3 regions of the Kutzneria chonburiensis genome follow, and region 3 is predicted to be linked to each of the others. Evidence: riboswitches for the same ligand, from Rfam matches in the RefSeq annotation. Region 3 holds a riboswitch; each other region holds the start of a gene.

Region 1 (10,340 bases), 230 kb from region 3:
TTGGTGACGTTGACCGTCACCTGCCACGCGGTGCCGAGCACGGCGTCGCCACTGGTGAGCGCCTGGCTCTCCTTGAGATAGTCCGACCAATATTCGCTGACCAGGGGCCGCTGCTTCTTGAGCAGGTCGACGGCGGCCTTGAACTGGGTGCTGTCCAGCGCGTAGGGGTTCTTGATGCCCAGGTCGGGCTGGTGGGCCTTGAGGTAGAGGGCGGCGTCGGCGATGTAGATCGGCGAGTCGTAGGCGGTGATCTTGCCTTTGTACTTGGAGTTCGGGTCGAACAGCGTGGACCACGACGTGGGTGCGGGGCTGACCTTGTCGGAGCGCCACGTGAGCAGGTTCGCGCCCCAGCCGTGGGGGATGCCGTAGGCGACGCCGCCGACGCTGTTCCACGACTGGTTCTTGAGGAAGCCGAACACGTCGGCGTAGTTGGGCACGAGCGAGGTGTTGACCGGCTCGATGTCGCCGGAGGCGATCAGGCGCAGCGAGGCGTCGCCGGAGGCGGAGACGACGTCGTACTGGCCGGTCTTCATCAGGCTGATGGCCTCGTCGGAGGTGCCGAACGGCTTGACGTTGACCTTGCAGCCGCTCTCCTGCTCGAACGGCGTGACCCAGTTGACCTTGGGGTCGTTGGCGCCGTTCTCCGCGTAGCCGGGCCACGCCAGCACGGACAGCTGGCCCTCGCCCGGGCCGAGCTTGCCGAGCGCGGGTAGCGACGGCGGGGTGAAGGCGGTGCCGCCGGTGGCCGTCGTGTTGCTGCTGGTGGTGCCGCACGCGGTGAGCACGAGGCCCGCCGCGAGCAGACCGGCCAGCAGCGCCGTGTTCTTCATGATCGACCTTTCACTCGGTGCCGGTGACCGGGAAGTTGTGCTCGTGCCGCCAGGTCAGTCGGACCCGGCCGTCGCTGAAGCCGGGCACGCCGTCGGTGTTCTGCCGCACCACGGACAGCCGGCCGCCGGCGTCGAGGGCGACCTCGAAGCGCATGGTCGCGCCGGCGTACACCACGTCGGTGACCGTGCCGGTCGCCACGGTCTCGCCGGGACCGGCCGGGCGGGCCAGGTCGCCGTCGATGCGGATCTTCTCGGGGCGGATGCTGAACAGCCCGGCCATGCCGATCACCGTCTCCGCCGCGCGCCCGCCGAGCAGGTTGGAGGTGCCGACGAAACCGGCGACGAACGCCGTCGCCGGCCGCTCGTAGACCTCCTGCGGGGTGCCGACCTGCTCGATCCGGCCGGCGTTGAACACCGCGATCCGGTCGCTCATGGTCAGGGCCTCGTCCTGGTCGTGGGTGACGAACACGAAGGTGATGTCGACATCTCGCTGTAGCTGCTTGAGCTCGCTCTGCATTTCGTGACGAAGTTTCAGGTCGAGTGCGCCGAGTGGTTCGTCGAGCAGCAGCACCTTGGGCCGGTTGACCAGGGCCCGGGCCAGTGCGACGCGTTGGCGCTGGCCACCGGACAGTTGGGACGGTCGTCGGCGGCCGTAGTCGTCGAGACGCACGGAGTGCAGCGCCTCGGCGGCCCGGCGGCGTCGTTCGTCCTTGGGCACGCCCTTGACCCGGAGTCCGTATTCGACGTTCTTGGTGACGTTCATGTGCGGGAACAGGGCGTAGTCCTGGAAGACGGTGTTCACGTCGCGGTCGAACGGGGCCAGCCGGCTGACGTCCCGGCCGCCGAGTTCGATCACGCCGTCGGTGGGCTGCTCGAAGCCGGCAATCATCCGCAGCACCGTCGTCTTGCCGGAACCGGACGGTCCGAGCATGGCGAAGAATTCACCCGGTCGGATGTCGAGGTCGACGCCGTCGACCGCGGTGACGGGCCCGAAGTCCTTGCGCAGGCCGCGAAGCCGGACCGCGGGCACGGCGGTGGCGGCCGGCGCGGGACCGCCGAGCGCGACGTCGGGGGCTTGGTGGGGCATCGCTGGCCTCCGCTGTTCTCCGGGACCGATGACCTGCTGGCGAAACGACCTAGAGGGCGCTCATCACGTGCTTGACGCGGGTGTAGTCCTCCAGCCCGTACAGCGAGAGATCCTTGCCGTAGCCGGATTTCTTGAAGCCGCCGTGGGGCATCTCGGCGACGAGCGGGATGTGCGTGTTGATCCACACGCAGCCGAAGTCGAGTCGGCCGGCCATGCGCATCGCCCGTTGGTGGTCGGTCGTCCACACCGACGACGCCAGCCCGTAGGGCACGCCGTTGGCCGCGCCGAGGGCCTCGGCCTCGTCGGCGAAGCGCTGCACGGTGATCACCGGCCCGAACACCTCGTGCTGGCTGATCTCGTCCTGCTGCCGCACGCCGGAAACCACTGTGGCGCCGAAGAAGTAACCCTTGTCGCCGAGTCTGCTGCCACCACTGTGGACGGTCGCGTGGGCCGGCAGCCGGTCGATGAAACCGGCGACGCGGTCGAGCTGATCGGCACTGTTGAGCGGACCGTAGTCGGCTGACGTGTCGTCGGGACCGCCGGTTCTGGTCGCCAGGGCCCGGGTGGTGAGGGCGGCGACGAAGTTGTCGTGCACCCCGTCGGCGACGAGAACCCGGGTGGCGGCGGTGCAGTCCTGCCCGGCGTTGAAGTAGCCGGCCATCGCGATGGTTTCGGCGGCGGCTTCGATGTCGGCGTCGGCGAACACGATGACCGGCGCCTTGCCGCCCAGCTCCAGGTGCACGCGTTTGACGTCGGCTGCCGCCGCGCTCGCGACCTCGGTGCCGGCACGGACCGACCCGGTGATCGACACCATCGCCGGGATCTCGTGGCCGACCAGTGCTCGGCCGGTGTCCCGGTCGCCGCAGACCACGTTGAACACACCCGGCGGCAGATGCTCCGCGGCGATCTCGGCCAGCAGCAAGGTGGACGCCGGCGTGGTGTCCGACGGCTTCAGCACCACCGTGTTGCCCGCGGCCAGGGCCGGCGCGATCTTCCAGACGGCCATCATCAGCGGGTAGTTCCACGGCGTCACCTGCGCGCACACCCCGATCGGCTCGCGCCGCACGAAGGACGTGTGGCCGGCCATGTACTCCCCGGCCGACTTTCCCTCGAGTACCCGGGCCGCGCCGGCGAAGAAGCGCAGTTGGTCCACCACCACCGGCAATTCCTCGGATGCCGTGAGCGCCAACGGTTTCCCGGTGTTCTCGCACTCAACCCGGACCAGTTCGCCGGACCGTTCCTCGACCGCGTCGGCGATCTTCAACAACGCCAGCTGCCGTTGTGCCGGCGTGGTGTCCCGCCAGGACTCGAAGGCCGCTTGCGCCGCGTGCAGGGCCCCGTCGACGTCCACCTTGCCGGCCACCGGGGCCGTGCAGTACGGCTGTCCGGTCGCCGGGTCGATCACGTCCGCGCGTTGTCCGGAGGCGGAGTCGACCTGGGCCCCGTCGATGAAGTGGTGCAGCTGTCGCATGGCGACTCCCTGCGGTCCCGGGGTGGCGGAGGAGCGGGATGGGGTTAAACATATGAGTCCATATGTCATATGGCAAGACTGTGGAGGAGGATTGGGGTCGAGAGTCCTCGGTGGTGAGAAGGGTGAGGGTTGGCATGGGGCAGGCGAGGTCGCACGTGTTTGCGCCGCTGGGCGACCTCGGGCGGGCCGAGGCGGTGACGACGCGGCTGACCGACGCGATCTCGATGGGGTTGTTGGCCGACGGGGAGCAGTTGCCGAGCGAGGCGGAGTTGGCCGGGCAGTTCGGGGTGGCCACGGTGACGGTCCGGGAAGCGCTGGTGGCGCTGAGACAGCTGGGCCTGGTGGCCACCAGACGGGGACGAGGGGGCGGCAGCTTCGTGATCGCGCCGGAGGAGGGGGCGCCGACGTCGTGGCGGCAGCGGCTGCGGGCGGTGTCGCTGAGCGAGTTGCGCGACATCGGCGACCACTACCTGGCAGTAGCGGGGGCGGCGGCCCGGCTGGCGGCGGAGCGAAGCTCGCCGGAGGACGTGGAGCGGCTGCGGCTGGCGACGGAAGACCTGCGCCGAGCGAGCGATGGACAAGCCCGCGGGGCGGACGGTGAGGCCAGCGTGGCGGAGGGGCTGGCGGCGCGCGGAGGGGGAGAAGGGCTGGCGGCGCGTGGCGGGGGTGAGGGCCTGGGCTCGGTGGCGGGTGGCGAGGCTGGTGGGGAGGGCGGAGCGCGGCGGGGGCTGGAACGGGGGGTGTTTGGTGGGGGAGGGGGCGCGACGCGGGAGCGGGCGGCGGACGGCGAGGCCGGTGGGGTGGCGGAGCGGGGCTGGAGTCGGTGGGGGGAGCAGGCGGCGGCGAGGGCGGAGCGGCAGTTTCACCTGGAAGTGGCGGCGGCGGCGCAGTCGGCGCGGCTGACGCATGAAGAGGTGCAGCTCCAAGGGGAGAGGGGCGGGCTGCTGTGGCTGCCGCCGAGTCCCAACGCCTACGCGGAGCATCGGGCGATCACGGAGGCGATCGCGCTGCAGGACGGGGAGCTGGCCCGCAAGCTCACCGAGGAGCACATCCTCGAAGCGGTGGACCGGCTCGTGGACATGCACCTGGCCCTGCTGGAATCCTGACCGTTACCCGTACAGCCGAGGTGAGCGTCATGGGCACTGGTGACGAGGTCGTCGAACACGTCGCGGCGATCGTGGAAGACGTCTTCGACCGGCTGAAGCCGGTGCTGGTGGCGGTGGAAGCACTGCTGGACGTGGTGGACGAGGTCAGGGCCAGGGACCTGGACGGCATCAGGCCGCAGGTGCTGGACGCGCTGGGCGGCCTGGTGATCGGGGCGGGCTATGTGGCGGCGCCGCACGTGCTGGCGGACCAGGAGTACGGCTTCGAGTGGTGGACGGCCAAGGCGACCGGGCCGGAGCAGCTGTTCATCAGCCTGGAGCCGGGGAGTGCCAACTTCCTGGACTACACAAGGCAAAGCTGGTTCACGGTGTCGAGGGACACGGGCCGCCGGCACGTGAACGGACCGTACGTGGACTACCTCTGCACGGACGAGTACACGCTCACGTTCACGGTGCCGGCCCGCCGCAACGGCGCGTTCGCCGGAGTGGTGGGGGCGGACGTGTACGTGCGGGAATTCGAGCATGTGTTGCAGCCCAAGCTGCGAAGGCTGGGATCGCGAGCGGCCCTCGTGAACGCCCAAGGGCGGGTGATCGTCTCCAACAGCGCCCGGCTGGCCACGGGATCGCTGATGCGGGACGCCGATGTGCCGGCGTGGTGGAACGCCGGCGCGCAGACACGCGCCGGCGTTCGACGTTGTGGAGACGCCCCTATAGCGCTGGTAATACCCTAAACCGCTAAAGGGTCTTACAGGCCGAGAGCTTCGGTCACGGCGGCGGCGTTGGGCGGCACGACAGCCTTGGGACCGATGCGGTCGGCCACGGCGTCCAGGGTCTTGAGGCCGTCGCCGGTGATCAACAGCACGGTGTCGGCGTCGGGGTCGAGCTGCCCGGTCTCGACGAGCTTCTTGGCGGTCGCGACGGTCACGCCGCCGGCGGTCTCGGCGAAGATGCCCTCGGTGCGGGCCAGCAGCCGGATGCCCTCGACGACCTCCTCGTCGGTGACGTCCTCGACGGCGCCGCCGGTGCGGCGCACGGTGTCCAGCACGTACGGCCCGTCGGCCGGCGCGCCGATGGCCAGCGACCGGGCGATGGTGTCGGGGCGGACCGGCGCGACGACGTCGGTGCCGGCCTTGTAGGCCGTCGACACCGGGGAGCAGCCGGTGGCCTGGGCGCCGAACACCCGGTACGGGGTGGCGTCGACCAGCCCGAGCTCGCCGAGCTCGCGGAAACCCTTGTCCACCTTGGTCAACTGCGAGCCGGAGGCGACCGGCACCACGATCTGCCCGGGCAGCCGCCAGCCGAGCTGCTCGGCGACCTCGTAGGCCAGCGTCTTGGAGCCCTCGGCGTAGTACGGCCGGACGTTGACGTTCACGAACGCCCAGTCCTCGTGCTCGGCGGCGAGCTGGGTGGCCAGGCGGTTCACGTCGTCGTAGTTGCCGTCGACGGCGATCAGGGCACCGTCGTACACGGCGGTGGTGAGGATCTTGGCCTTTTCCAGCGAGGACGGGATCAGCACGACCGACTCCCAGCCGGCGCGGGCGGCCGCGGCGGCGACGGCGTTGGCCAGGTTGCCGGTGGAGGGGCAGGCCAGCACCTTGAAGCCGAGCTGGCGGGCCGCGGCCAGTGCGACCGCGACCACGCGGTCCTTGAACGAGTGCGTGGGGTTGCCGGTGTCGTCCTTGACCCACAGGTTGCGCACGCCCAGCGCCGCGCCGAGGCGGTCGGCCTTGACCAGGCGGGTCAGGCCGGGCTCGGTGTTGGGGAAGGACTGCACGTCGGTCGGCACCGGCAGCAGGTTGCGGTAGCGCCAGATCGACTTGGGGCCGGCCTCGATGTCCTCGCGGGTGACGCGGCCGAAGTCGTAGGCCACTTCGAGGGGGCCGAAACACTCGCTACAGGCGAATTCCGCGGCCAGCGGGATCTGGTGGCCGCACTCACGACAGCTCAGGGCGCGCGCGGGGCCGAGGTTGACAGGGCCCAAGTTGGCGGGCGTACGGGCGTCGACGGTCGAGGTCATGGGAGGCGTCTCCTCATCTTTCCCACGTGTGGGTCGGAATTGGCACCGTGTTCGACGCACAAAGACATGCGTCGCCGGTTGCCGGGGCTTCAACGGGCCGTTCCCTCTGCCCCTCTGGATGAGCGGTGTTCAGTTGTGACCTGCACGGTACGGCAACGCGACGTGGCATCGCCACCCGCGAGCCCAGTATGCGGGACGTGGAAGGATGACGGGGTGAGTGCCGCCCCTGATCCGCTGCTGCTCGTGCTCGGCGACGAGGAACTGCTGGTCGAGCGGGCCGTGCGGGCCGCGTTGGCGCAGGCCCGCGAGGCCGACGCGTCGGCCGACCTGACCCGCGTGCGGGTGACTGACCTCACCCCGCCGGAGCTGGCCGAGCTGCTCAGCCCGTCGCTGTTCGCCGAGGGCCGGGTGGTGGTGCTGGAGGGGGCGCAGGAGGTCGGCAAGGAGATCGCCGACGCGGTCCTGTCCTACGCCAAGGAGCCGGCCGACGGCATCGTGCTGATCGTGCTGCACACCGGCGGCGGCCGGGCCAAGGTGGCCAAGGACCTGCCGGGCGCGCTGAAGAAGGCCGGCGCCACGGTGGTGGAGTGCTCGAAGATCACCAAGCCGGCCGACCGCGACGCGTTCGTCAAGGACGAGGTGCGCCGGGCCGGCGGCAAGATCGACCCGGCCGGGCTGGCCGCGCTGATCGAGACGGTCGGCAACGACCTGCGTGAGCTGGCCGCGGCCGCCTCGCAGCTGGTCACCGACAACGACGGCAAGGTCGACGAGGCGGCGGTGCGCCGTTACCACCAGGGCCGGGCCGAGGTGACCGGCTTCGCCGTGGCCGACCTGGCCGTGGTCGGGGACCGGGCCGGCGCGATGGAGGCGCTGCGCTGGGCCATGCAGCTGGGCGTGCCGCATGTGCTGGTGGCCGACGCGCTGGCCGAGGGCGTGCGCACGGTGGCCAAGGTGGCCTCGGCCGGCCGGGGCGACCCGTTCCGGATGGCCGGCGACCTGGGCATGCCGCCGTGGAAGGTGAAGCGCGCGCAGGGGCAGGCCCGTGGCTGGTCACCGGCCGGGCTGGCCGAGGCGATGCAGATCGTGGCGGCGTTGAACGCCGACGTGAAGGGCGTGGCGGCCGACGCGGACTACGCGTTGGAGCGGGCCGTGCTCAAGGTGGTCGCGGCCCACCAGATCGGCTGACGCAAGCGAAAGGGGCGTCCCCGCAACGGGAACGCCCCTCTCGACGACGAAACGGCGTGCTCAGCCGACCTTGTTCACGGCCAGCGCGAGCGCGGACTTCTTGTTGGCCGCCTGGTTGGCGTGGATGACGCCCTTGCTGGCGGCCTTGTCCAGGCTGCGAGAGGCGGCACGGGCCAGCTCGAGGGCCTTGTCCTTGTCGCCGGCGGCGACGGCCTCGCGGACCTTGCGGATGGCGGTCTTGACGCTGGACTTGACCGCCTTGTTGCGCAGGCGGGCGGCCTCGTTGGTCTTGATCCGCTTCTGCTGCGACTTGATGTTCGCCACGCGACTGACCTCTCAGTTCACTCTGTCTTTGTCGTGTCGCACTTCACACGGCACCCGGTGACCCGGGTCTTCCTCCACGGCGGAACGCCGCACGACACGAGCAGTCAGTCTAACGCACCGTGAACGGCGCCTGCGCAGTGCCCACGACCACGGCATACGCACCCTTCTCGACCTCGCGCCGGCCGGCCGCGTCCACGTCGCCGGTGGTCACGCCCAGCTGGCTGACGTTGAACGTGACCTGCACGGTCTTGGTCTCGCCGGGCTTGAGGTCGACGCGGGTGAAGCCGACCAGCCGCTTGTCCGGCACGAGCACCGGGCTGACCGGCTGGTGCACGTACACCGGCACGACCGTGCTGCCGGCGACCGCGCCGGTGTTGGTCACCGCGACCGACACCGTCTCCTTGCCGTCGCCCCGCACGGTGGTGGCGCTCACGGTCGGGGTGGCGGTGCTGAAGGTCGTGTACGACAGGCCGAAGCCGAACGGGAACAGCGGGTCGTAGTTGGAGCTGGGGCCGCCGTTGGTGCCGGGCAGCTGGTCGTAGGACATCGGGATGTCGCCGAGGGTCTTGGGCCAGGAGACGGCCAGTTTGCCGCTGGGGTTGGCCTTGCCGAACAGGATGTCGGCCAGCGCGTGCCCGCCTTCGGAGCCGGGCAGCCAGGTCTGGAGCAGCGTCGGCGCGGTGGCCACGGAGCCCAAGACCAGCGGACGGCCGGTCATCAGCACGACCACCACCGGCTTGCCGGTCGCCTTGAGCGAGTCCACCAGGGACTGCTGGGCGGCGGTCAGCGCCGGGTTCTCACTGTCGTTGGGGCCTTCGGCGCCGGCCTTCTCACCCAGCACCACCACGACGGCATCGGCGTCGGCGGCCTGCGCGACGGCGGTCGGCTGGTCGGCCGCCGCGACCACGTTCGCCCCCGGCACGGCCTCCTTGATGCCCTGCACCGGCGTGACGACCGGCGGCGTCGGACCGCCCGGGGTGACGCCCTGCCAGTTCACGGTCCAGCCGCCGAACTGCTGGGCCGGGTTGTCGGCGCTGTCGCCGGCGACCACGATCTTGTGCACGCCGGTGGACAGCGGCAGCGTCTTGTTGTCGTTGCGCAGCAACACGGTCGACTCGGTGGCGGCCTGCCGGGCCAGGTCGGTGCCGGCCCCGTTGACGACGCCGTCGGCCGCGTTCTCGTCGACGAACGGCTTGTCGAACAGGCCCAGGTCGAACTTGAGCTTGAGGATCCGGCTCACGGCCTCGTCGATCCGGTGCTGGCTGATCAGTCCGTTGTGGACGTCGTCGGTCAGCGCCTGGGTGTAGCCGGCCGCGTTGGACGGCTCCATCGCCATGTCCACACCGGCGTTCACGCTCATCGCGATGGCGGTCGGGTAGTCCGGTGCGGCGTGGTACTTGGTGACCAGGCTGGCCATGTCGGACCAGTCGCTGACGGTCACGCCGCTGAAGCCCATGCGCTGGCGCAGTTCGGTGGTGAGCATGAACTTCGACGCGTGCACGGGGATGCCGTTGACCGCGCCGGAGTTGGCCATGGCGGTCAGCACGCCCGCGTCGATCTGCGGCTGGAAGGCCGGCAGGAACACGTCCTGGAGCTCACGCACGGGAATCTGGGCCGGCACCCGGTCGTGGCCGTTGATCGGGGCCGAGTAGCCGGCGAAGTGCTTGGCGGTCGCGGCCAGCTTGGCCGTCGCGCCCTTGCCGTTGTACGACTGGAGGCCCTTGACCAGCGACCCGGCCAGCGCACCGGCCAGCGTCGGGTCCTCGCTCAGCGTCTCGTAGTAGCGGCCCCAGCGGGTGTCGCGGGAGATGTCGGAGACCGGCGCGAAGTCCCAGAACACGCCGGTGGCCCGCATGGTCGCCGAGGTGGACTCGCCCATCTTCTCGGCCAGCGCGGTGTCCCAGGTGGCGCCGACGCCGATCTGCTGCGGGAACATCGTCGCGGTCACGAGGTTGTTGTCGCCGTGCACGCCGTCGGCCCCGTACAGCACGGGGATCTTGAGCCGGTTGTTGTCGAGCGCGTAGTGCTGGATGCCGTTGGTGACCTGGGCCCAGCCCTTGGCGGTGTTGTCCACCGGGTAGTCGCCGCCGCCGGACAGGATCGAGCCGACGTGCGCGTCCACCAGCACCTGCTGCTCGCACGAGGCGACCAGCGGGCCGTTGGCGTTGTTGCAGTCGCCGCGCAGCTTGCCCACCCGGATCTGCGCCATCTGGCCGACCTTCTCGGCCAGCGTCATCCGGCGCAGCAGGTCGTTGACCCGGTACTGGGTGGGGATCGCGGGGTTGAGGTAGATGGGTCTGCCGTAGTCGTCGGAGCCGGTCGG
Region 2 (10,340 bases), 990 kb from region 3:
CGGCGCAGAAGATCCACGAGCTGCTCGGCGGCACCGGGCTGTGGGCCTCGCAGCCGGAGATGCGCGAGGTCACCGACCTGGACGACCCGTCACGCGAGTACCCGGTGCTGACCGGTGACTACACGGCCGAGCAGGCCAAGTGGGAGTCGACGCCGATCGAGGTCGGCGTGCCGCTGAGCAAGCCGACGCCGCTGTTCGCCAAGCTCGACCCGGAGCTGGGCGAGACCGGTCCGGAGTGGGCACCAGTCGAGAAGTGACTCCTCGCAGGGGTGAGCGGCCGCCGATACCGGAGCGTCTTCCGGTGTCGGCGGTCGACGCCCACACCCATCTGGAAGCCTGTGGCGCCAAGGATTCCGCCGATGTCCGGTCCATGATGGACCGGGCCGAGTCGGCCGGCATCGGGCACGTGATCACGGTCGCCGACGACATGGCGGCCGCCCGCTGGGCCGTGGAAGCGTCCACCTGGGACGATCGCGTTTTCGCCGCCGTGGCGCTGCATCCTACGCGTACCAAGGACTTCGGTGAGTCCGAACGGGACGAACTGGCCGCGCTGGCCGCGCACCCGCGGGTGGTGGCGATCGGCGAGACCGGTCTCGACTACTACTGGGACTACGCCCCGCATGACGCCCAGCAGGACGCTTTCCGTTGGCACATAGAGCTTTCCAAGCGCCTGGGCAAGCCGCTGATGATCCACGACCGTGATGCGCACGAGGACGTGCTGCGCATTCTGGACGAGGAGGGCGCGCCGGACAGCGTGGTGTTCCACAGCTTTTCCGGCGATGTGGACATGGCGCGACGCTGCGTGGCCGCCGGTTACGTGCTGTCGTTCTCGGGCACGGTCACGTTCCGCAACGCGGAACCGTTGCGGGACGCGGCAATGGTTGTCCCGCTGCAACAGTTGCTTGTGGAGACGGACGCGCCTTTCCTGACGCCCCACCCGTTCCGGGGTCGCCCGAACGAGCCGTACTGCGCCGCGTACACGCTCCGTGCACTCGCTGATCTACGGGGAGTACAGGTCGGTGAGCTGGCAACAATTGTCACCGCAACGGTGAACCGAGTCTTCGGCCTGGGCGTATGACCCTCCGTGCGACGAAGATTTCACCCCGTGGTGTGACTGGAGCCACAACAACCCGAGGAATGTTTGCTCACACGCTCGACCTCCGTTACGGTCCCGTGATCGGTGGATCGGGCAACGATGTCCGCCCACCGGCCCGCAGTCAGGTCGGCGTTCGTCGGGGACGGCCGGCTTCCGCGAGGAAGCGGCCGGACGGCGTTGACTACGGGACCGAGCAAGGCAGTCGGAGCACGAGACCCGAGCGAAGCGAGGAGAAGTACCAGCGGCTGATCGGCTAGTGGCGAGACAGCCGCGGAACTCTTCGCGGACCATCGGCTTTTCGGAGGTAACGACCCCGTGACTGGGACCGGTAGGCACCGTAGACCGCGCATGTCCGAGGAAGCACCCACCCAGGTGCAGAGCGCGCAGAGCTTCTGGGCACCCCACACCGGGGTGGCCGTTGCGGAGCGCCAGACCTCGGCCTGGACCGCTGTGCGGCCGGACCTCGACTGGGACTGGGACTGGGAGGCCGAGCTCGAGTCCACCCGCCAGTTCGTGCCCGGCGGGGCGTACGTCTCCACCCAGGACGTGATGGACGTTCTCGGGCCTGACGCCCAGGACATCCTCAACTCCGTCAACATGGAGCTCGACCAGCTGCTCGAGCTGATGAACGCCAAGACCACGGTCTTGCCGATCATCCGTGACGACGCCGGTCCGCTCACCGAGGGCCTGGCCCAGTGCTGGGAAGAGCTCGAAGAGGGACTTGAGGACCGCAACCTCGTCCCCGAGCCGCTGCGTGGAACCAAGCGGGCAAAGACAGTCGTCAAGACCGACCTCGAAGCCAAGTCGCCGTGGAAGCGCCGGTTCATCAAGGCAGCCGTGATGGCCACCCTGGTCAGCCTGGCCGGTGGCGGCGCCACCGCGCTGGCCATGGACAAGGCCGTCACCGTTGACGTCGACGGCCACGAGATGACCGTCCACACGTACTCCGGCACCGTCGGCGACGTGCTGGCCAAGCAGGGCCTGACCGCCGGCGCGCACGACTCGCTGATGCCCTCGGCCGGCTCCTCCATCGCCGACGGCGGCAAGATCGTCCTGCAGCGCGGCCGCACCATGACGGTGTCGGTGGACGGCGTCTCCCAGACCCAGTGGGTCAAGTCCCTCACCGTGGCCGACGCGCTGCGCGAGATGGGCGTCAAGACCGAGAATGCCAAGCTGTCGGTCGACCCGTCCAAGCAGATCCCGCTCAACGGGATGTCGCTGGACGTCAAGACGGCCAAGCAGGTCACCATCAGCGACGGCGGCAACGCCCCCAAGCAGCTCACCACCTACGCGGTGACCATCCAGGAGCTGCTCAAGTCCCTGAACATCTCGCTCGGTGCCGACGACAACGTCGCGCCGGCCGGGGACACCAAGCTGGCCACCGGCGCCCAGATCACCGTCAGCCGCAACGGCGTGACCGTGGTCCAGGAGAACCAGGACATCCAGCCGACGACGCAGATCGTCAACGACCCCACCCTCGACGAGGGCGTCACCCAGGTCATGGACCCGGGCACGGTCGGCAAGCAGAACGTGACCTACCGGGTCACCATGCACAACGGTCAGCAGACCGACAAGCAGCAGATCGGCGTGCAGATCATCACGCCGATGAAGCCGAAGGTCGTCAAGAACGGCACCAAGCCGCTGCCGGGCGACGAGATCTGGGACAAGATCGCCGGGTGCGAGTCCAGCGGCAACTGGCACATCAACACCGGCAACGGCTACTACGGCGGGTTGCAGTTCAACAACCCGACCTGGCTGTCCAACGGCGGTGGCCAGTACGCGCCGCGGGCCGACCTGGCCACCCGCGAGCAGCAGATCGCCATCGCCAACAAGGTCCGCGCGGCCCGTGGCCTGCAGCCGTGGGAGTGCGCCAAGATCCTCGGCCTGGACTGAGCCTAGAATCTCTCTCCGTGCCCGAACTGCTGGGACCCGTCGAGGTCCGTGCCCTTGCCAAGGAGTTGGACGTCCGTCCGACCAAGAAGCTGGGCCAGAACTTCGTGCACGACACCAACACCGTTCGGCGCATCGTCACTGCCTCCGGTGTCACCGGCGATGACGTGGCGTTGGAGGTCGGTCCCGGCCTCGGGTCGTTGACCCTGGCGCTGCTGCCGGTGTGCAAGGCCGTCGTCGCCGTCGAGATCGACCCCGTGTTGGCGGCGAGGCTCCCCGCCACCGCCGCCGAGTTCGCGCCGTCCTTCGCGTCTCGGCTTTCGGTCGTCGGTGCCGATGCCATGCGGGTCACCGCTGACCAGCTCGGTGCCGCGCCTACCGCTTTGGTCGCCAACCTGCCGTACAACGTCTCGGTGCCCATCGTGCTGCACCTGCTCGCCGAGCTGCCGTCATTGCAGACCGGGCTCGTCATGGTCCAGTCCGAGGTCGCCGACCGCATGGCCGCCGGTCCCGGCAGCCGGGTCTACGGGGTGCCCAGCGTCAAGCTCGCCTGGTACGCCGACGCTCGGCGTGCCGGTCCCGTGCCGCGGTCCGTCTTCTGGCCCGTGCCCAACGTGGACTCGGCGCTCGTCGCCTTCACTCGGCGTGAGTCCCCGTCCACGGTTTCCCGCGAGGCCCTCTTCGCCCTCGTCGACGCCGCCTTTGCTCAACGCCGCAAGACGCTTCGGGCCGCCCTCGCCACCTGGGCCGGTTCCCCCGACCGCGCCGGTCAGCTCCTCACCGCCGCCGGCGTCGACCCTTCGTCCCGTGGCGAGCAGTTGGGCATCGCCGACTTCGTCCGCATCGCCGAAGCCGCCCAGTAGCCATGTTGGTGCCGCTCCAGGCCGGTTATGCCCCGGCCGTCCTCGCCTTCGAGCTCGCCAACCGCACCTACTTCGCCGCCTCCATCTCCGACCGCGGCGACGACTACTTCGCCCAGTTCACCGCCCGATACGACGCCCTGCTCGCCGATCAGGCCACCGGCCTCTGCGCCTTCTACCTCGTCGTCGAGGACGACTCCGTGCTGGGCCGCTTCAACCTCGACCGTTTCTCTGGCGGCACCGCCGACCTCGGCTACCGCGTCGCCCAGTCCGCCGCCGGCCGCGGCCTCGCCACCCGCACCGTGCGGGACCTGTGCGTGCTGGCCGCCTCGCGGCACCGCCTCCACACCCTCCGCGCCGCCGCCTCCCACCAGAACGTCGCTTCGCGGCGGGTCCTGCTCAAGAGCGGCTTCGCCGAGACCGGTCCGGCCGACCCCGCCGAGCTCGGTGGCAAACAGGGCACCTGGTACCAGCGCGACCTGCTCGACGGATAACTCTGGGTGCCGATGAAGTCGCTGTCCGATATGTCGGTGGCCGAGTAATCTTCGGCCATTGGTGTGACTTACCGAACGATCCATGGTTCTTTGCAGGCACGGCTTGATTTTCCACATACCGGTCAGGTGTACTGCTACTTGCATCCATCCCGAGCGGCCGAGAGACCTGGATCGACGAAGCCGCAGCAACCACCCCACCCGGGGCAGGTGCTACAGCCAGGACCGATGGAGGACGTCATGGACCTCGTACGAGTGTGCGCAGCGCTGCTGCTCACTCGCCGTCGAGTGGTCGATCAGTGCCGTCGCACCGCGACGGGCTGTCGGGCCGGCCGGTAACACCCCTACCGCCGCCTACTGTCGGTTCACCCTCATCGCATCGTCCCGATAGGACGGTCCAAAAAGGACGACCTGCGCGCGCCGTCTTCGCGCGGGGTCGCCGCGTGCCGTGGAGCAAACAGTGATCACTGTCGACAATCTGGTCAAGTCATTCCCCAGTCGTAGCGGCGCCGTGCGCGCCCTGGACGGCGTCACCCTCGAGGTCCAGGCAGGCGCGGTGTGCGGCGTCGTCGGCCCGAGCGGCTCCGGCAAGTCGACCCTGGCCCGCTGCATCGCCCTGTTGGAGCGCCCGGACAGCGGTGCGATCCGCGTGGACGGCACCGACCTCGTCACCCTGGACGGCAACCGGCTGCGCGCCGCGCGCCGGCAGATCGGCGTTGTGCCGCAAGGGGATTCGCTGCTGCGCCAGCGCACGGCGGCCGGCAATGTGGCGCTGCCGCTGGAAACCGCGGGCGTCGACGGCCCGACCCGGCGTCGCCGCGTCGGCGAACTGCTCGACCTGGTCGGCCTGACCGACAAGGCCGCCTCGTACCCGGACCAGCTCTCCGGCGGTCAGCGTCAGCGCATCGCGGTGGCCCGCGCGCTGGCGGCGAACCCCGCGGTGCTGCTGGCCGACGAGCCCACCTCGGCACTGGACCCGGAGACCACCGGCTCCGTGCTGACCGTGCTCGACCGGGCCCGGGCCGAGCTCGGTGTCACGGTTGTTGTTGTCACACATGACATGGCGGTGGTCCGCCGGATCTGCGACGACGTCGCGCTGCTCGACGGCGGCCGGATCGTGGAGAACGGCAGGCTGCTCGACCTTGTGTCCGATGTGGACAGTCGTACCGCCAACGCGCTGCTGCCCGCGCTCGACCAGACCGACGGCATCGCCGCCAACCACGACCGCGTCGCCGACGTGGTGCTGGTCGGCTTCGCCGCGGTGGGCGCGCTGCTGCCGGAGGCGTCCAACCGGTTCGGCGTCGACCTCGCCGTGCTCGGCGGCGGACTGACCCGGCTCGGCGAGACCCCGGTCGCCCGGTTCCGGCTGGGCCTGACCGGCGAGCGGGCCGACTCCGCGCTGGAGTGGATCTCCGAGGCCGGCGCCCTCGTTCGACGGGCCCAGAAGGGCCCGCAGGGAGTCGCTGCGTGAGACCGACCACTCCGTGGTCCGATGTGTTCGACCTGCTCCACCCCGCACTTGGCCAGACGCTCTACATGGTCGGCGTGGCAACGTTGTTCGCCACGGTGCTCGGGATTCCGCTCGGCGTGCTGCTGCACGTGACGGCGCCGGACGGGCTGCGGCCCGTGCCGGTGCTGCACCGGATCCTGGGCACCGTGGTCGACTTCGGCCGGTCACTGCCGTTCATCGTGCTCATCGTGCTGCTGCAACAGGTTGTCACCCGCCCGCTGATCGGCACCTCGATCGGCCCGACCGCGGCGATCGTGCCGCTGGCCATCGGGGCGGTGCCGTTCCTCGGCCGGCTCGTCCAGTCCGCGCTGCGTGAGGTGGACGCGACGGTCGTCGAGGCGGCCGTCACCACCGGCGCCACCCGGGCCCGCATCGTGCGATCGGTGCTGCTGGGCGAATCCGCCCCGGCCCTGGTGTCCGCGGTCGGCGTCACGGCCGTCACCCTCGTCGGCTTCTCCGCCATGGCCGGGGTCGTCGGCGGCGAGGGCCTCGGCGACCTGGCCATCCGCTACGGCTACCAGCGCTACGACGACCGGGTCCTCTGGTCGACGGTGCTGGTGCTCGGCGCCCTCGCCATGCTCATCCAACTGCTGTTCGACGTGTCCTCGCGGTTGATCGACCGCCGCCGCCGCGTCACTGCCTGACATTCAAGGAATCACAGTCCCATGAAGCTCCGTGTTGCGCTCCTTGCTGCCCTCGTGACGGTCTCCGCGGCCGCCTGCGGTTCGGGCGGCGGCGCGGCGGCCGACCCCAACGCCCCGCTGATCGTGGGCGTGAGCCCCACTCCGCACGGCCAGATCCTCCAGTTCGTCGCCGACAAGCTGGCGCCGGCCAAGGGCCTGAAGATCCAGGTCAAGGAGTTCACCGACTACGTGACGCCGAACACCTCGCTGGTCGACAAGTCGCTGGACGCCAACTACTTCCAGCACCAGCCCTACCTGGCCGACTTCGAGCAGAGCCACGGCGTGCAGCTGAGCTGGATCACCGCGGTGCACCTCGAGCCGCTCGGGCTGTACTCGAAGAAGGCACACAAGCCGGCCGACCTGCCCGACGGCGCCAAGATCGGTGTGCCCAACGACACCAGCAACGAGGCGCGGGCGCTCAAGCTGCTGGCCGACAACGGTCTGCTCAAGCTGAAGCCCGGCACCGAGAGCACCGCGACGCCGCGTGACATCGCCGACAATCCGAAGCACCTTCAGTTCGTCGAGCTGGAGGCGGCGCAACTGCCGCGCAGCCTTGAGGACACCGACGCGTCGATCGTCAACGGCAACTACGCGCTCTCCGCCGGCCTTGACACCAAGTCCGCGGTGCTGCTGGAGAAGGCCCAGGGCAACCCGAACGCGAACGGTCTGGTCACGCGGCCCGAACTGGCCGGTGACAAGCGGATCAAGGAGCTGGCCGAGCTGCTCAACTCCCCGCAGGTCAAGGACTACATCGACCAGACGTTCCACGGTTCGGTCCTGCCGGCGTTCTAGCCTGCACGGCAACAGCCCGTAGGCTGGACGGGTGCTAGCCGTCGTACCGACCCCAGTGACCGTCCGGGCCCCGGCGAAGGTCAACCTGCATCTCGCCGTGGGTGACCTTCGCGCCGACGGCTACCACGACCTGACGACGCTGTTCCAGTCGTTGTCGCTGATCGACGAGGTGACGGTGGCCGTCGCCGACGAGTCGCGGCTGGAGGTGCGGGGCGAGGGCGCGGCCGACGTGCCCACCGACGAGTCCAATCTGGTCTGGAAGGCCGTGCGGGCGCTGGCCGCGCACGTCGGCCGGGACCCGGACGAGCCCAAGCTGCGGATCAGCATCAACAAGGGCATCCCGGTGGCCGGCGGCATGGCCGGTGGCAGCGCCGACGCCGCCGCCACCCTGGTCGCCCTGGCCCATCTGTGGCGGTTGGAGATGGGCCGGGACGAGCTCGCCACCGTGGCCGCCGAGATCGGCAGCGACGTGCCGTTCGTGCTCCAGGGCGGGCTGGCCCTGGGCACCGGCCGTGGCGAGCAGTTGGTACCCGTGCTGTCCCGGCACACGTACCACTGGGTGATGGCCCTCGACGCTGGCGGTTTGTCCACGCCCGAGGTGTTCCGCGAGCTCGACCGCCTGCGGGTCGAGGGCAACCCGCCGCGCGTCGGCGCCGTCGAGCCCGTGCTGGAGGCCCTGGCCTCCGGCGACCCCAACCAGCTGGCCCTGCTGCTCGGCAACGACCTCCAGGCCGCCGCCGTCTCGCTACGCCCCGGCTTGCGCCGCACCCTCCGGGCCGGCGTCAACGCCGGTGCCCTGGCCGGCATCGTCTCCGGCTCCGGGCCAACGTGCGCCTTCCTCTGCTCCGACGGTGACGCCGCCGTCCGGGTCGCCGCCGAGCTCTCCGGCGCCGGCGTCTGCCGGACCGTGCGGGTGGCCCAGGGCCCCGTCGCCGGCGCCCGCGTCGTCACCGGCGAGGACGCCGCCCGCCCCACCCCACCCGAGGTCCACGCCTAGGCCCGTAGGCTCTTCACGTGGCAAATCTCGTCAACCTAGAAGCCGTGAGCAAGTCGTACGGCGTGAAGGCCCTGCTCGACACCGTGTCCCTCGGGGTCAACGAGGGCGACCGGATCGGGGTCGTCGGGTTGAACGGGGGCGGCAAGACCACGCTCCTCGAGGTACTGACCGGGCTGGAGCCGCCGGACGAGGGGCGGGTCAGCCAGAGCCGGGATCTGCGGATGGCGGTGGTCACGCAGCGCACCGAGCTGGTCGGTGACACGGTGCGCGCGGCGGTGCTGGACCCGCACGGGTACGCCTCGGAGCACGAGTGGGCGTCGGACGCGCGCGTGCGGTCGATCCTGGACGGCCTGGGGATCACGGCGCTGGGCCTGGACTCGCCGGTGGCGACGATGTCCGGCGGCGAGCGCCGCCGGGTGGCGCTGGCGGCGGCGTTGATCAAGGAGCTGGACCTGCTCGTGCTGGACGAGCCGACCAACCACCTTGACGTGGAAGGCGTGCGCTGGCTGGCCGAGCACCTGCTGGCCCGGCGCGGCGCGCTGGTGGTGGTGACCCACGACCGGTGGTTCCTGGACACGGTGTGCACCCGGACCTGGGAGGTCGTCGGCGGCGCGGTCGAGCAGTACGAGGGCGGCTACGCGGACTGGATCTACGCCAGGGCCGAGCGGGCCCGGCTGGCCGACACGCTGGAGGAGAAGCGCCGCAACCTGGCCCGCAAGGAGCTGGCCTGGCTGCGCCGCGGCGCCCCGGCCCGCACGTCCAAGCCCCGGTACCGGATCGAGAACGCCGAGGCGATCATCTCGGACGTGCCGGAGCCGCGGGACAAGGTCGAGCTGATGGCCTTCGCCAAGCGCCGGCTGGGCAAGACCGTGATCGAGCTGGAGGACGTGTCCTTCGCGCTGGGCGACCGCACGCTGCTGGACAACGTGACGTGGCGGATCGGGCCGGGCGACCGGATCGGCCTTGTCGGCGTGAACGGCTCGGGCAAGACCTCGCTGCTGCGGCTGCTGTCCGGCGACCGCGAGGCCGACAGCGGCAAGCGCGTGCAGGGGCAGACCGTGCGGCTGGCCCACCTGACCCAGGAGCTGATCGACCTGCCCGGCGAGCTGCGGGTGCTGGAGGCGGTCGAGGAGGTCGCCCGGCGGGTGGTGCTGGGCAAGGTCGAGCTGTCGGCGTCGCAGCTGGCCGAGAAGTTCGGCTTCACCAAGGTCAAGCAGTGGACGCCGGTGTCGGACCTGTCCGGCGGCGAGCGGCGGCGGCTGCAGCTGGCCCGGCTGCTGATGGCCGAGCCCAACGTGCTGCTGCTCGACGAGCCGACCAACGACCTGGACATCGACACCCTGCAACAGTTGGAAGACCTGCTCGACTCGTGGCCGGGCACGATGGTCGTGGTCTCGCACGACCGGTACCTGATCGAGCGGGTCTGCGACCAGGTCGTGGCGCTGTTCGGCGACGGCCGGATCGCCAACCTCACCGGCGGCATCGAGGAGTACCTGCGGCGTCGTGACCAGCAGCTGGCCGCGGCGGCCGCCGCCCAGGCCACGCCGGTCGCGCCGAAGGTGAGCGACGCGGCCGAGCAGCGGGCGGCCCGCAAGGAGCTGTCCCGGCTGGAGCGTCGGCTGGACGTGCTGACCAAGAAGGAAGGGGATCTGCACGCCAAACTGGCCGAGGCGGCGACCGACCCCGACCGGCTGCTGGCTCTCGACGCCGAGTTGCGGACCGTGTTGGCCGAGAAGGACGACGTCGAGGAGCAGTGGATGCTCGCCGCCGATGCGGCCGAGTGAGCCTTAGGCATAACGGAACGGATGCGTCCCGCCCAACGGACCCATCCTTGAGCCGGACGCCCTAGGCTCCGCACTATGAGCAAGTTCGTCGACACGTTGCGCGCCACCGGGACCGGTGGGCGTGGCAAGGGGTTCATCACCGGCGAGCCGCAGGCGCCGGTGCGCCGGACGTGGGCCGAGGTGCACGTGACCGCCACCGAGCTGGCCGGCGGGCTGGTGGCGGGCGGCCTGCGTCCG
Region 3 (10,340 bases):
GTCGCAGCCGTCGGCCGCCTCCTCCGGCGTCACGAACTCCACGCCCAGCGCCGAGGCCACCGCCGCCCGCGATTTGTCGACATCGACCAGCTGCACCCGTACGCCGGGGAACTTGGCCAGCACCGCGGCGACCGAGCTGCCGACCATGCCGGCGCCGATGACCGCGATCCGGTCGCCGAGCAGGGGAGCGGCGTCCCACACCGCGTTGACCGCCGTCTCCACTGTGCCGGCCAGCACCGCGCGCTCGGCCGGCACCGAATCCGGCACGACGGTCACCGCCGTGGCCGGCACGACGTACCGTGTCTGGTGGGGATAGAGGCTGAACACGGTCCGCCCGACCAGGCCCGGTTCGCCCGCCTCGACCACACCGACGTTGAGGTAGCCGTATTTCACCGGGGCGGGGAACTCGCCCTCCTGGAACGGGGCCCGCATCAGGTCGTGCTGGTTTGCCGGCACGGCGCCGTGGAACACCAGGGTCTCGGTGCCCCGGCTCACCCCGGAGAAGAGCGTTCTGACCAGCACCTCGCCGGGGCCGGGTGGGGTCAGCCGCACCGGGCGGAGCTCGCCTTCGCCCGGACGTAGCAGCCAGAACGCGTGTGCGGTCAGGTCCATTTGAACCCTTCTATCACAGCGGACGTGTTCTGACCGAGGCGTGAGGACGTGGAGGCGCGCGGTGACCACTCATATTCGGCACGTATCGACAGCGACACCCGGCGTGGTCGCTGGGCTCGGCGCGCAGGTGCTGCTGCTGACCCTGCTCTGGGCGGCGTTGCGGATCGGACCGAGCGCGCTGGCCGCCGGGTCCGCCTGCGCGGTGGTGACGTGCGCAACCCTCGGTTATGCCCTGCACCGATCGCGGGCCAGGACGTTCGGTCAGGCCAACTGGGTCACGCTGTTCCGGGCCACTTTGGTCGGTGGGGTCACCGCGCTGGTGGCCGACGGCCTCATGCACGGTCCGGCGACGGCCGCCATCGTGGCGCTGTCCGTGGTGGCGTTGATCCTCGACGGCGTCGACGGGCAGGTGGCCCGGCGGACCGGGACCGCCACCGCGGTCGGGGCGCGGTTCGACATGGAGGTCGACGCCTTCCTGATCCTGGTGCTCAGTGTGTTCGTCGCCGCGTCGCTCGGGCCGTGGGTGCTGATCATCGGCGGGATGCGGTACGCCTTCGTCGCCGCCAGTTGGGTCGCGCCGTGGCTGAAGGGCGCGCTGCCGCCCAGCTTCGCCCGCAAGACCGTCGCCGCCGCGCAGGGCGTGCTGCTCGTGGTCGCCGCTTCCGGTCTGCTGCCGGTCGTCGCTTCCCTTGCCGTGGTGGGGATCGCGCTGGCGTCGCTGGTGTGGTCGTTCGGCCGGGACGTCATCTGGTTGTGGCGCAACCGGTAGGCCGTTACCCGGCGGGTAATCGCCTTGCCGCGCCGACACGCCTAGCGTCGTCGGTGACGGGAAGAGGAGGCGAGCACCATGACCACCCGGAGACACCGCCTGCTGCACGTGGTGATGAAGATGGACCAGGCCGGCTCGGCCGGCTACGTCGTCGCCGCGCTGGTGACGACGCCCATCCTGCTGCTGATCAGTCCGCTGCGGCACCTCATGTGGCTGGTCGGCCTTGTCCTCGGCATCTCGGGCCTCGCGTTGGGGCTGCTGGGTTTCCTGATGGCCTGGGGGCTGACGGTGTCGATGACCCGCAACGAGGAGATCCCCGAGCACATCCTGCGCTCGGTGCGCATGGTGTCGACCCGGCTACCGAAGGCGTAGCCGGACTGCCTTGGGCAGGCCGGCGACCACGCACTCGTAGGAGTGCTCGATCATCTCCTCGAGCTGGTCGGGCGGCACGTCGCCGTCGAGGCGCACGGTGTTCCAGTGCTTCTTGTTCAGGTGGTAGCCGGGCGTGACGGCCTCGAACTGCTGGCGCAGGTGCATGGCCAGGCCGGGCTCGCACTTGAGCGAGACGGAAGGGTTGGCGGGGGCGAGGATGGCGAACACCTTGCCCTCGACCTTGTAGACGTCCAGGCCCGGCCCGAAGGGATTCTCCTCGGTGACCTGGGGGAACTGGAGGGCGAAGGCGGCAACCTCGGCGGGCGTCACGGGGCGTCCCACCGCACGTGCACGGCGTCGGGCTTGCGGAACACGAGGCCGGCGGGGGTGGCGGCGTCGGTGAGCGCGAGCCCGGGCAGGCGGTCCAGGACGGTCTCGACGGCGACCCGGGTCTCCAACCGGGCGAGGTCGATGCCGAGGCAGAAGTGCGGCCCACGGGCGAAAGCCAGCTGGTGGCGGAGATTCGGCCGCAGCAGGTCGAAATCGTCCGGGCGGTCGAACAGGGCCGGATCCCGGTTGGCGGCGGTCAGCGACACGGTGACGAGATCGCCGCGGGCGATAGTTGCCCCGGCCAGCTCGACGTCGCGAGTCGCGTAGCGGTCGACGACCGCGGCGGCTGGCTCCAGGCGCAGTGATTCCTCGACGGCGTCAGGGATCCGGGACGGATCGGCGCGGACAACGTCCATTTGGGACGGATTGGTCAGCAGGTGCAGCAACAGGTTGGCGATCATGCCCTCGGTGGTCTCGATGCCGCCGAACATCAGCACGGCCGCGTTGGACACCACCTCGGGCAGGGCCAGCGCCTGGGCGGCCTCGGCCAGCAGCGAGGGTTTGGCGGCCGAGCCCTCGATGTGCGCGCGCAGCTCGCCAAAGGCTTGCGCACCCAAGGGATCTGGCTGGTCCGGTGCGTGGCCGGCGGAGATCTCGGCCACCGCGGACACGATGGCGTCGTACCAGGCCAGCACGCGTTTCGCGTCGGTGCTGTCCAGGCCCAGCGCGTCGGCCATCACGGCGACGGCCAGCGGGCCGGCCAACGCCCGCCGCAGCTCGGCCCGACCGGTCGCGACGAAGCCGTCGACCAGCCGACCGCACTCCGCCCGTACGAAATCGCCGAACCGGTCCTCGATCTCCCGCGGCCGGAACTGACGGGAGAACGGCGCCCGGTGCCGGGCATGCTCGTCGGCGTCCAGGGAGAGCATCGACGGGCCGACCACCTGCGCGGTCGAGAAGCGAGGGTCGTCGACGGTGAACGTCGCCGCGTCCTTCATCACCTGGAGCGCCAGGTCGTGCCGCGTCACCAGCCAGCCGTTCAACGCCGGCAGCCACGACACCGGCTCGGCCGCGCGCAGGCGGGCCAGCAGCGCGTGCGGGTCCGCGGTGAGCTGCTCGACCGACGCCGCCGCGCCGATCGGGTATCCGGCCGCGAGTGGGGACATGGCCCGAAGCTACCAGCCGTAAGCTGGCCGGGTGGAAATCTGGATCAACCCCGCCTGCTCCAAGTGCCGGTCCGCGCTGTCGATCCTGGACGAGGCCGGCGCCGACTACACCGTGCGCCGCTATCTGGAGGACCCGCCCACCGAGGCCGAGCTCGCGGCCGTGCTCGACCGGCTCGGGCTGGAGCCGTGGGACATCGCGCGTACCGGCGAGGCCGTGGCCAAGGAGCTCGCTCTCAAGACGTGGGAACGGACCGACGCCACCCGCGCTCAGTGGATCACCGCGCTGGCCGGGAACCCGATCCTGATCCAGCGCCCCATCATCACCGCCGACGACGGTCCGGCCGTGGTCGGCCGCACCGAGGAAGCCGTCCGCTCGGTGCTGGACTGACGATGGGCTGGAGCCTGGGGGAGCTCATCGCCCGGCACGACGTGCCCGGGGCGCAGGTGGCGGTGCTGGCCGACGGCCGGATCGAGGACGACGCGGCGGGTGTGCTGAGCCGGCACACCCGGGTCGAGGCCACCACCGACTCGATCTTCAAGATCGGGTCGATCACCAAGCTCTGGACGGCCACACTGGTTCAGCAGTTGATGGACGAGGGTCTGCTGGAGCTGGACCGGCCGGTGAGCGACTACCGGCCCGGCCTCGGAAAGTTCACGGTTCGGCAGCTGCTCACCCACACGAGTGGCATGGACGCCAACCACTTCGTCGACACCGGCCGTGGCGACGACGCGATCGAGAAGTTCGTCGACACGCTGGCCGATGTCGACCATCCGTTCCCGCCGGGCACGGTCTTCTCGTACTCCAACAGCGGCTTCGCGACGCTCGGGCGGCTGGTGGAAGTATTACGCGGTCAGCGTTTTCACGACGTGCTGCGCGAGCGTATCGCGACGCCGCTCGGCCTGAGGACGGTCGCCGTCGACCCGTACGAGGCGATCTTGCACCGCGCGGCCGTCGGCCACTTCGACGGCGGAGAGCCCACGACGAGCTGGGCCGTTCGCTATCACTGCACGCCCAGCGGCTCGCACCTGGCGATCAGCGCCCGCGAACTGCTGGAGTTCGTTCGCATGCACCTGACCGACCCGAACCTGGCCGCACTGCGCGAAACCCAGCTCGACGAGGTCCCGGACTTCGGTGGCGGTCAAGTGGGCTGGGGGCTGGGCTGGATGCGCTACCGGGACGGAATCGTCGGCCACACCGGCGTTTCCAAGGGACAGAAGGCGTTCCTCCGGGTCGCCCCCTCGGCCGGTGTGGCCGTGGCGGTGTTGACGAACAGCGCCGGCGGCGCACCCCTGGCCTACGAGATCTTCGCGCAGGTGCTGCACGATCTCACCGGCGTCGAGACGGATCCGTTGCCCGTGCCGCCGGCCAACCCCACGCCGATCGACGTGGAGCGCATGGGCGGGACCTATCGCACCACCCTGCACGACATCACGCTCGCCGTCGAGAACGGCCGCACTTTCCTCACTTACCGGCCACGCAACGGAAAGCCGGAGAACCGCGTCGAAGTCGTCCGCCTGACCGACAAAGCTGTCATCACCGTCGAGCCGACATTCGACGGCCACCAGGTGCTCTCACTCATCGGCGACGACGGCAACGGCCGGGCCCAGTTCCTGCACAACGGATCCGCCGCCTACCGGATCGCCTGATCGGCTTCAGGCCACACCATGCGCAGCATCAAAGGACTGCCGTTGAGCCGAGTCGGATCCCCGCCGGGCGGTGACACCGGCGCCGTCTCAACCGAAATGCCGCCGTACGCCCGGTAGAATCCTTGCGCGGCAACGTTCTGCTCCAACACCCACAGGTACAAAGGCCTAGATCCCACGGCCTCGGCCGCGAGGCACAGCAGTCGGCGGCCCAGGCCAGAGCCGCGTTGATCGTGCCTGACGTGCAGGTTGTCGACCAGACTGCCCCACTTCGGATCGGCGTCGAAGATGACGTGCACGAAGCCCACCAGTAGATCATCCTGTTCCGCGACAACGGTTGCGCTGCCGGCCGGAGACGCGAGCCGGGCCGACCACACCTCGCGACGATTGGCCACCACATCGCCGTCCAGAAAGGAATCCGCGTACGCGCCGCGGTAGAACCGCTGCCAGCTATCGGCATGCAGCTCGGCGATCCGGTCGGCGTCCTCGACTTCGGCCGGTCGGAACACGGTCATGGGTCCACAGCTCCTTGGCTCGCGGCTTGCCCGACGCCGGTGCGCCGAGCCCGGTCATCACCCGGAGCACCCCGCCCGCCAACGCCAGGGTTGCCGGCCAGCGAGCCGGGGCTTGACGCTGGCACTCATGACCTTGCTTCGCAGCCTAGCAGCCGCCTAGCCGTCGTACAGCCCCATTTCCTCCTCGGTCGGCCGCTCGAAGTCGCGGCTCCAGACCTCGAGGTCGGCCCGCGTGATCGGCGGATCCTCCCGGCCCCGCTCCTGAATCCGCCGCCACAGCTCGTCGACCGGCACGTCCAGGTACACCAACTCCACCGACGCGCCGAGTTCCCGCGCCTCGATCCGCACCGTGTCCCGCTCGGCCCGGCTCCACGTGCCCCATTCGATCACGACGGTCACGCCGGCCCGGAGCATGTCCTTGGCCAGCACCCATTGCAGCGCCTCCACCCGTGCCCGCATCGCCGTGTCCCACAGGTTCACGCGCAATGCGTCCATCCAGTCGTCGGGCGAGAGCCGAACCCCGCCACGCTCCGCCGCCAGCCGACGGGCGTGCGTGGTCTTGCCGCTCCCCGGCAGCCCGCAGACGATGATCAGCGATACCCTCACACCCGGATCCTGCCAGCCCGCGCCAGCGGATGCAGGGAAGGACGATCTTGGTGGCCGGCCGGCGGCACTGCTGACGTCAGGCCTGGCGGATGGTGCCGCGGCCGGGGATCAGGGGGAGATCCAGAGCTGACACCAAACGGGCCGGCAGGGCGTCGAGATACGGGATGGCGTTGACGGCGCGCATCCCGGTGGCCAGGCAGCCGCCGCTGACGGGATCGCCGTCGACCTCGTGGCGGAAAGCGGTCTCCTGGGTGATCTCGGGGCTGCCCTTGACGATGATGCGGTAGGCGTCGTTCTCCACCGACGCGGCCCGGGCCCACTCGGGGGCAGCGGCGTTGGTGATGCGGTTGACGTGCTCGATGACGATACGAGGCTCGTCGCCGACCCAACCGCGGATCTCGAAGCGCACGGCGGCGCAGTGGCCCTCCTCGATGACGCCGTGCTGGTACTCGATACGGGAAGGCGCGGGCCACTTCTCGTAGACGGTGTCGATGCGGTCGAGCTTGACACCGACGGCATCGGCGATCATGGGAATGGTGTGGCCCCAGGCGAAGATGAGGACCTGCGGGATCTCCAGCACGGCCTGTGCGGACAGCGGCAGGCTGAAGCCCATGACCTTGCTGTAGTCGCCGGCGTAGCTGGCGTAGTCCACCAGCTCCTGGATCCGCACGCTGTCGACCCGGCCGCAGACTCCCAGCAGTGTCAACGGAAACAGGTCGTTGGCGAAGCCGGGATCGATGCCGGTGGTGAAGCACGCCCTGCCGGACTCGGCGCACGCCTGCTCCAGCGCGGCCCGGAGCTCGGGCGGGCAGACATCCGGATACACCAGGGGAGTCATGGACGTGGACACGACGTGCTTGCCGGATCGCAGCGCCAGCACCATGTTCTGGATGTTCTCCAGCGCGAACTCCGCGGTGGGGCCGAAATACGCGACGGCGTCGGCCTCGGTGTCCAAAGCGGACCGCACATCGGTGGTGGCGACAACCCCGACCGGAGCACCGCCGATCAGCACCCCGGCGTCCACGCCGTCCTTGGCCGGGTCGTGCACGATCACGGCGGCCAGCGAGAACTCGGGATGGTCGAGCAGTTCCCGGATCACGAGCTTGCCGACCACGCCGGTGCCCCAGACGATCACCTTGTGCGCCATAGCTTTTCCCCTCAGCGGAAGTACTCGCCACCGTTGACGAACAGCGTCTGCCCGGTCAGCATGCGGGCCCGGTCGGACGCGAAGAACACGGCCGCCTCGGCCACATCGGTGTCCTCGGCGATCGCGTTGAGCGCGGCCTTGGCCGCCAGCTCGGCCTTGACCTCGTCCTCGGGCACGTTCCGGCTGGCCGCGATCCACTGGATGTACATCTCGACGTTGGGCCCCAGCATCCAGCCCGGCACCACCGAGTTGACCCGGATCTTGCGCGGCCCCAGCTCCTGGGCCAGCGAGAACATGGCGGCGTGCAGCGCGCCCTTGGACGTGGCGTAGGCGGCCTGCGGCAGCGTCGGGCTGAACGCGGCCTGGGTGCCGATGATCACGATCGCGCCGCCGCGCACGGACAGCGCCGGCAGCGCGGCCTGGGTGAGCCGCATGGTGCCGATGACGTTGACGTCCAACACCTTGCGCCACAGGTCGAGGTCGGCGCCTTCGAGCCCGCCGAACACGCGGTCGCGGGCGGCCACGTGGATTACCGCGTCGACCGCGCCGAACCGCTCCATGGCCACCGCCACCAGGCCGTCGCAGTCGTCGGCCGAGGTGATGTTGGTGACGGCGTACGCCGCCCGCGGCCCGATCTCCTCGGCCACGGCCTTCAGGTTGTCTTCCGTCCGCGCGCCGAGGACGACGTTGGCGCCGTCGCGGGCCGCCGCGAGCGCGGTCTGCCGGCCGAGACCGGCGCCGACCCCGGACACGATCACTGTCTTGCCGTCGAGGACCACCCAATTAACGTAACAGCGTGTTACGTTATTCACAATGACGGGAATGGAGCAGTCCGAGCGGCCCAGGGGCCGCCCCCGGGACCGGGCGATCGACGACGCGGCCCTGCTGGCCGCGCGTGAGCTGCTGGTCGAGGTCGGCTGGGACCGGCTGTCCATGGTGGCCATCGCCGAGCGGGCCGGCGTCGGCCGGCCGGCGCTCTACCGGCGCTGGCCGTCCAAGACCCACCTGGTGTTCGAGGCGGTGTTCGCCTGGTCGGAGGAGCCGACGCCGGTGCTGGCCTCGACCGACTCCGGCGAGTGGGTGCGCGGGTCCTTCGCCTACACCGCGGAGTTGTTCAACCGGCCCGAGGTGCGGGCCGCGCTGCCCGGCCTGCTGGCCTCGCTGCGGGACCACCCGGAGCTGCAATCGGCCCTGTGGCGGGAGTTCGGCGTGCCCGGCCGGGTCTCGCTGGAGGAGCTGCTGCACGCCGAGGGCAGCGACGACGCCGTGGCCGACGCGCAGGCGCTGATGGTGCTGGTGATCGGCTCGTGCATGGTCACGTCGCTGCTCGGCGGCTCGGCGACGGTGGTCGACCGGCTGCCCGAGATGGTGCGCCCGCGACCCCTGTGACCGCACGAACCGTGCCGCGCCTCAGCTCTCGGCCCGGTAGCGGTGCACGAGGGCGACGGCCATCGCGCCCTCGCCCGCGCTGGAGGCGATCCGCTTCATCGAGTTCGCCCGCGCGTCGCCGGCCGCGAACACGCCCGGCACGCTCGTCTCCAGCAGCAGCGGCAGCCGCGGCAGATCCCAGCTCGGCCCGACCGGCACGTCCGGGCCGGTGAGGATGAATCCGTTGCCGTCCAAGGCGATGCACGTCGACAGCCAGTCGGTGTTGGGCCGCGCCCCGATGAACGTGAAGACGTACTCGGTGTCATGCGTCGACTTCACGCCGGTCGAGCTGTCCAGCAGCGTCACGCCGGCCAGCTGTTCGTCCCCGTCGGCCGCGACGATCTCGGTGTTCAGCCGCACCTCGATGTTGGCCGCCGCGGTGATCTCGTCCACCAGGTACTGGGACATGCCCTTGTCCAGCCGGTCGCCGCGGATCACCAGGCTGACCTGCTGCGCGTGCCGGGCGAAGTGCACCGCCGCCTGCCCGGCCGAGTTCGCGCCGCCGACGACGAAAACATGTTGCCCCACACAGGATGCGGTCTCGGACGTGGTGGCGCCGTAGTAGACGCCGGCGCCCTCGAAGCGGTCCGCCCCCTCGGCGGTGAGCCGGTTGTAGCGCAGGCCGGGGGAGAGCAACACCGTGCTGGCACTGATCTCCCGGCCGTCGGACAGCGTCAGCACGCGGGCCCGTCCGGACGTGCGCAGGCCGCAAACGCTGGCGGGGGCCAGTAGTTCGGTGCCGAACCGCCGTGCCTGCGTGACCGCGCGACGGATCAGCTCCGCCCCGCTGACGCCCGACGGGAAACCGAGGTAGTTCTCGATCCGACTGGACGTCCCCGCCTGCCCGCCCGGCACGTACGACTCGACCAGCAGCGTGGACAGACCCTCGGAGGAGCCGTACACGGACGCGGCCAGACCGGCCGGCCCACCGCCCACGATGGCCAGGTCGTAGTGCTCCCGGAACTCACGACCGCTGAGCTCCAAGGCTTCCACCAGATCACGGTCGGACGGCCGGGGCAGCACCTTGCCGTCCGGCAGCAGCACAGCCGGCAACGGGCCGTCCACCGCGACGGCCGGATCCCGTTCCACGTCAACGAAACGGAACGGCTGGTGCAGCCGGGTCAGCAGGTCCCGCACCCGGTGCGTTGCCGGCGCCGACCGGTGCCCGACCACACGGATCCCGTCGTACGGCGGCAGATACGTGCGCTGCCAGTCCTCGAGCAGCTCGTCCAGCACCGGATACAGCCGCTCCTGCGGCGGTTCCCACGGCTTGACCAGGTAGTGGTCCAGCCGCACCTGGTTGATCGCGTCGATGGCCGCCTTGGTGTCGGCGTACGCGGTCAGCAGCACCCGCCGCGCGCGGGGGAACAGCTCCAGCGTGCGGGCCAGGTAGTCGACGCCGTTCATCTCCGGCATGCGCTGATCGGCCAGCAGCAGCGCGGGTTCCTCGCCCCGCTTGCGCACGGCTTCCAGCACCCGCAGCGCCTCGGCCGGCGAGTCGACCGCCATGACCCGGTAGCGGTCCTGGTACTGCCGGCTCAGGTCGCGTCGGATCGCGCGCAGCACATGCGGATCGTCGTCGACCGCGAGCACCACCGGGCGGTGTCGTTCAGGCATGGCAGTCTCCAATGCCGCGCGGACTTGGCCGGCCAATCGTCCCCGCCGAGGCCTGCTCGACGCGCGCTGACCTGACGCAGTCGCACGACTGTTGTGCCCGTGGCTGCGTCAAGTCGCGGAAGTAGCGGTGGTTG

Evidence for each region. Region 3 has a riboswitch for S-adenosylmethionine ahead of M3Q35_RS42955 (GNAT family N-acetyltransferase). Riboswitches for the same ligand answer to the same signal wherever they lie in the genome.
Region 1: another riboswitch for S-adenosylmethionine. It lies ahead of thrC (threonine synthase); the one in region 3 lies ahead of M3Q35_RS42955 (GNAT family N-acetyltransferase).
Region 2: another riboswitch for S-adenosylmethionine. It lies ahead of M3Q35_RS38520 (methionine ABC transporter ATP-binding protein); the one in region 3 lies ahead of M3Q35_RS42955 (GNAT family N-acetyltransferase).

Annotation. Positions count from the first base shown of each region.
Region 1 covers NZ_CP097263.1:9,470,346-9,480,685, forward strand. Annotated here, with positions in the region: gene M3Q35_RS43970 (ABC transporter substrate-binding protein) at 1-830, opposite strand, end outside; gene M3Q35_RS43975 (ABC transporter ATP-binding protein) at 841-1,917, opposite strand; gene M3Q35_RS43980 (gamma-aminobutyraldehyde dehydrogenase) at 1,967-3,388, opposite strand; gene M3Q35_RS43985 (FadR/GntR family transcriptional regulator) at 3,511-4,494, shown strand; gene M3Q35_RS43990 (cache domain-containing protein) at 4,524-5,222, shown strand; gene thrC (threonine synthase) at 5,237-6,508, opposite strand; SAM riboswitch class I at 6,519-6,633, opposite strand; gene holA (DNA polymerase III subunit delta) at 6,722-7,693, shown strand; gene rpsT (30S ribosomal protein S20) at 7,754-8,017, opposite strand; gene M3Q35_RS44010 (glycoside hydrolase family 3 N-terminal domain-containing protein) at 8,127-10,340, opposite strand, start outside.
Region 2 covers NZ_CP097263.1:8,251,567-8,261,906, forward strand. Annotated here, with positions in the region: gene metG (methionine--tRNA ligase) at 1-257, shown strand, start outside; gene M3Q35_RS38500 (TatD family hydrolase) at 254-1,078, shown strand; gene M3Q35_RS38505 (resuscitation-promoting factor) at 1,445-2,989, shown strand; gene rsmA (16S rRNA (adenine(1518)-N(6)/adenine(1519)-N(6))-dimethyltransferase RsmA) at 3,007-3,849, shown strand; gene M3Q35_RS38515 (GNAT family N-acetyltransferase) at 3,852-4,340, shown strand; SAM riboswitch class I at 4,482-4,572, shown strand; gene M3Q35_RS38520 (methionine ABC transporter ATP-binding protein) at 4,798-5,808, shown strand; gene M3Q35_RS38525 (methionine ABC transporter permease) at 5,805-6,491, shown strand; gene M3Q35_RS38530 (MetQ/NlpA family ABC transporter substrate-binding protein) at 6,513-7,322, shown strand; gene M3Q35_RS38535 (4-(cytidine 5'-diphospho)-2-C-methyl-D-erythritol kinase) at 7,354-8,319, shown strand; gene M3Q35_RS38540 (ABC-F family ATP-binding cassette domain-containing protein) at 8,337-10,103, shown strand; gene M3Q35_RS38545 (fatty acyl-AMP ligase) at 10,179-10,340, shown strand, end outside.
Region 3 covers NZ_CP097263.1:9,239,540-9,249,879, forward strand. Annotated here, with positions in the region: gene M3Q35_RS42920 (zinc-dependent alcohol dehydrogenase) at 1-612, opposite strand, end outside; gene M3Q35_RS42925 (CDP-alcohol phosphatidyltransferase family protein) at 716-1,381, shown strand; gene M3Q35_RS42930 (hypothetical protein) at 1,460-1,753, shown strand; gene M3Q35_RS42935 (MmcQ/YjbR family DNA-binding protein) at 1,739-2,083, opposite strand; gene M3Q35_RS42940 (cytochrome P450) at 2,080-3,249, opposite strand; gene M3Q35_RS42945 (arsenate reductase family protein) at 3,281-3,637, shown strand; gene M3Q35_RS42950 (serine hydrolase domain-containing protein) at 3,640-4,896, shown strand; gene M3Q35_RS42955 (GNAT family N-acetyltransferase) at 4,881-5,408, opposite strand; SAM riboswitch class IV at 5,426-5,541, opposite strand; gene M3Q35_RS42960 (P-loop nucleotide/nucleoside kinase family protein) at 5,565-6,014, opposite strand; gene M3Q35_RS42965 (NAD(P)H-dependent amine dehydrogenase family protein) at 6,091-7,161, opposite strand; gene M3Q35_RS42970 (SDR family oxidoreductase) at 7,173-7,940, opposite strand; gene M3Q35_RS42975 (TetR/AcrR family transcriptional regulator) at 7,984-8,550, shown strand; gene M3Q35_RS42980 (FAD-dependent oxidoreductase) at 8,572-10,206, opposite strand.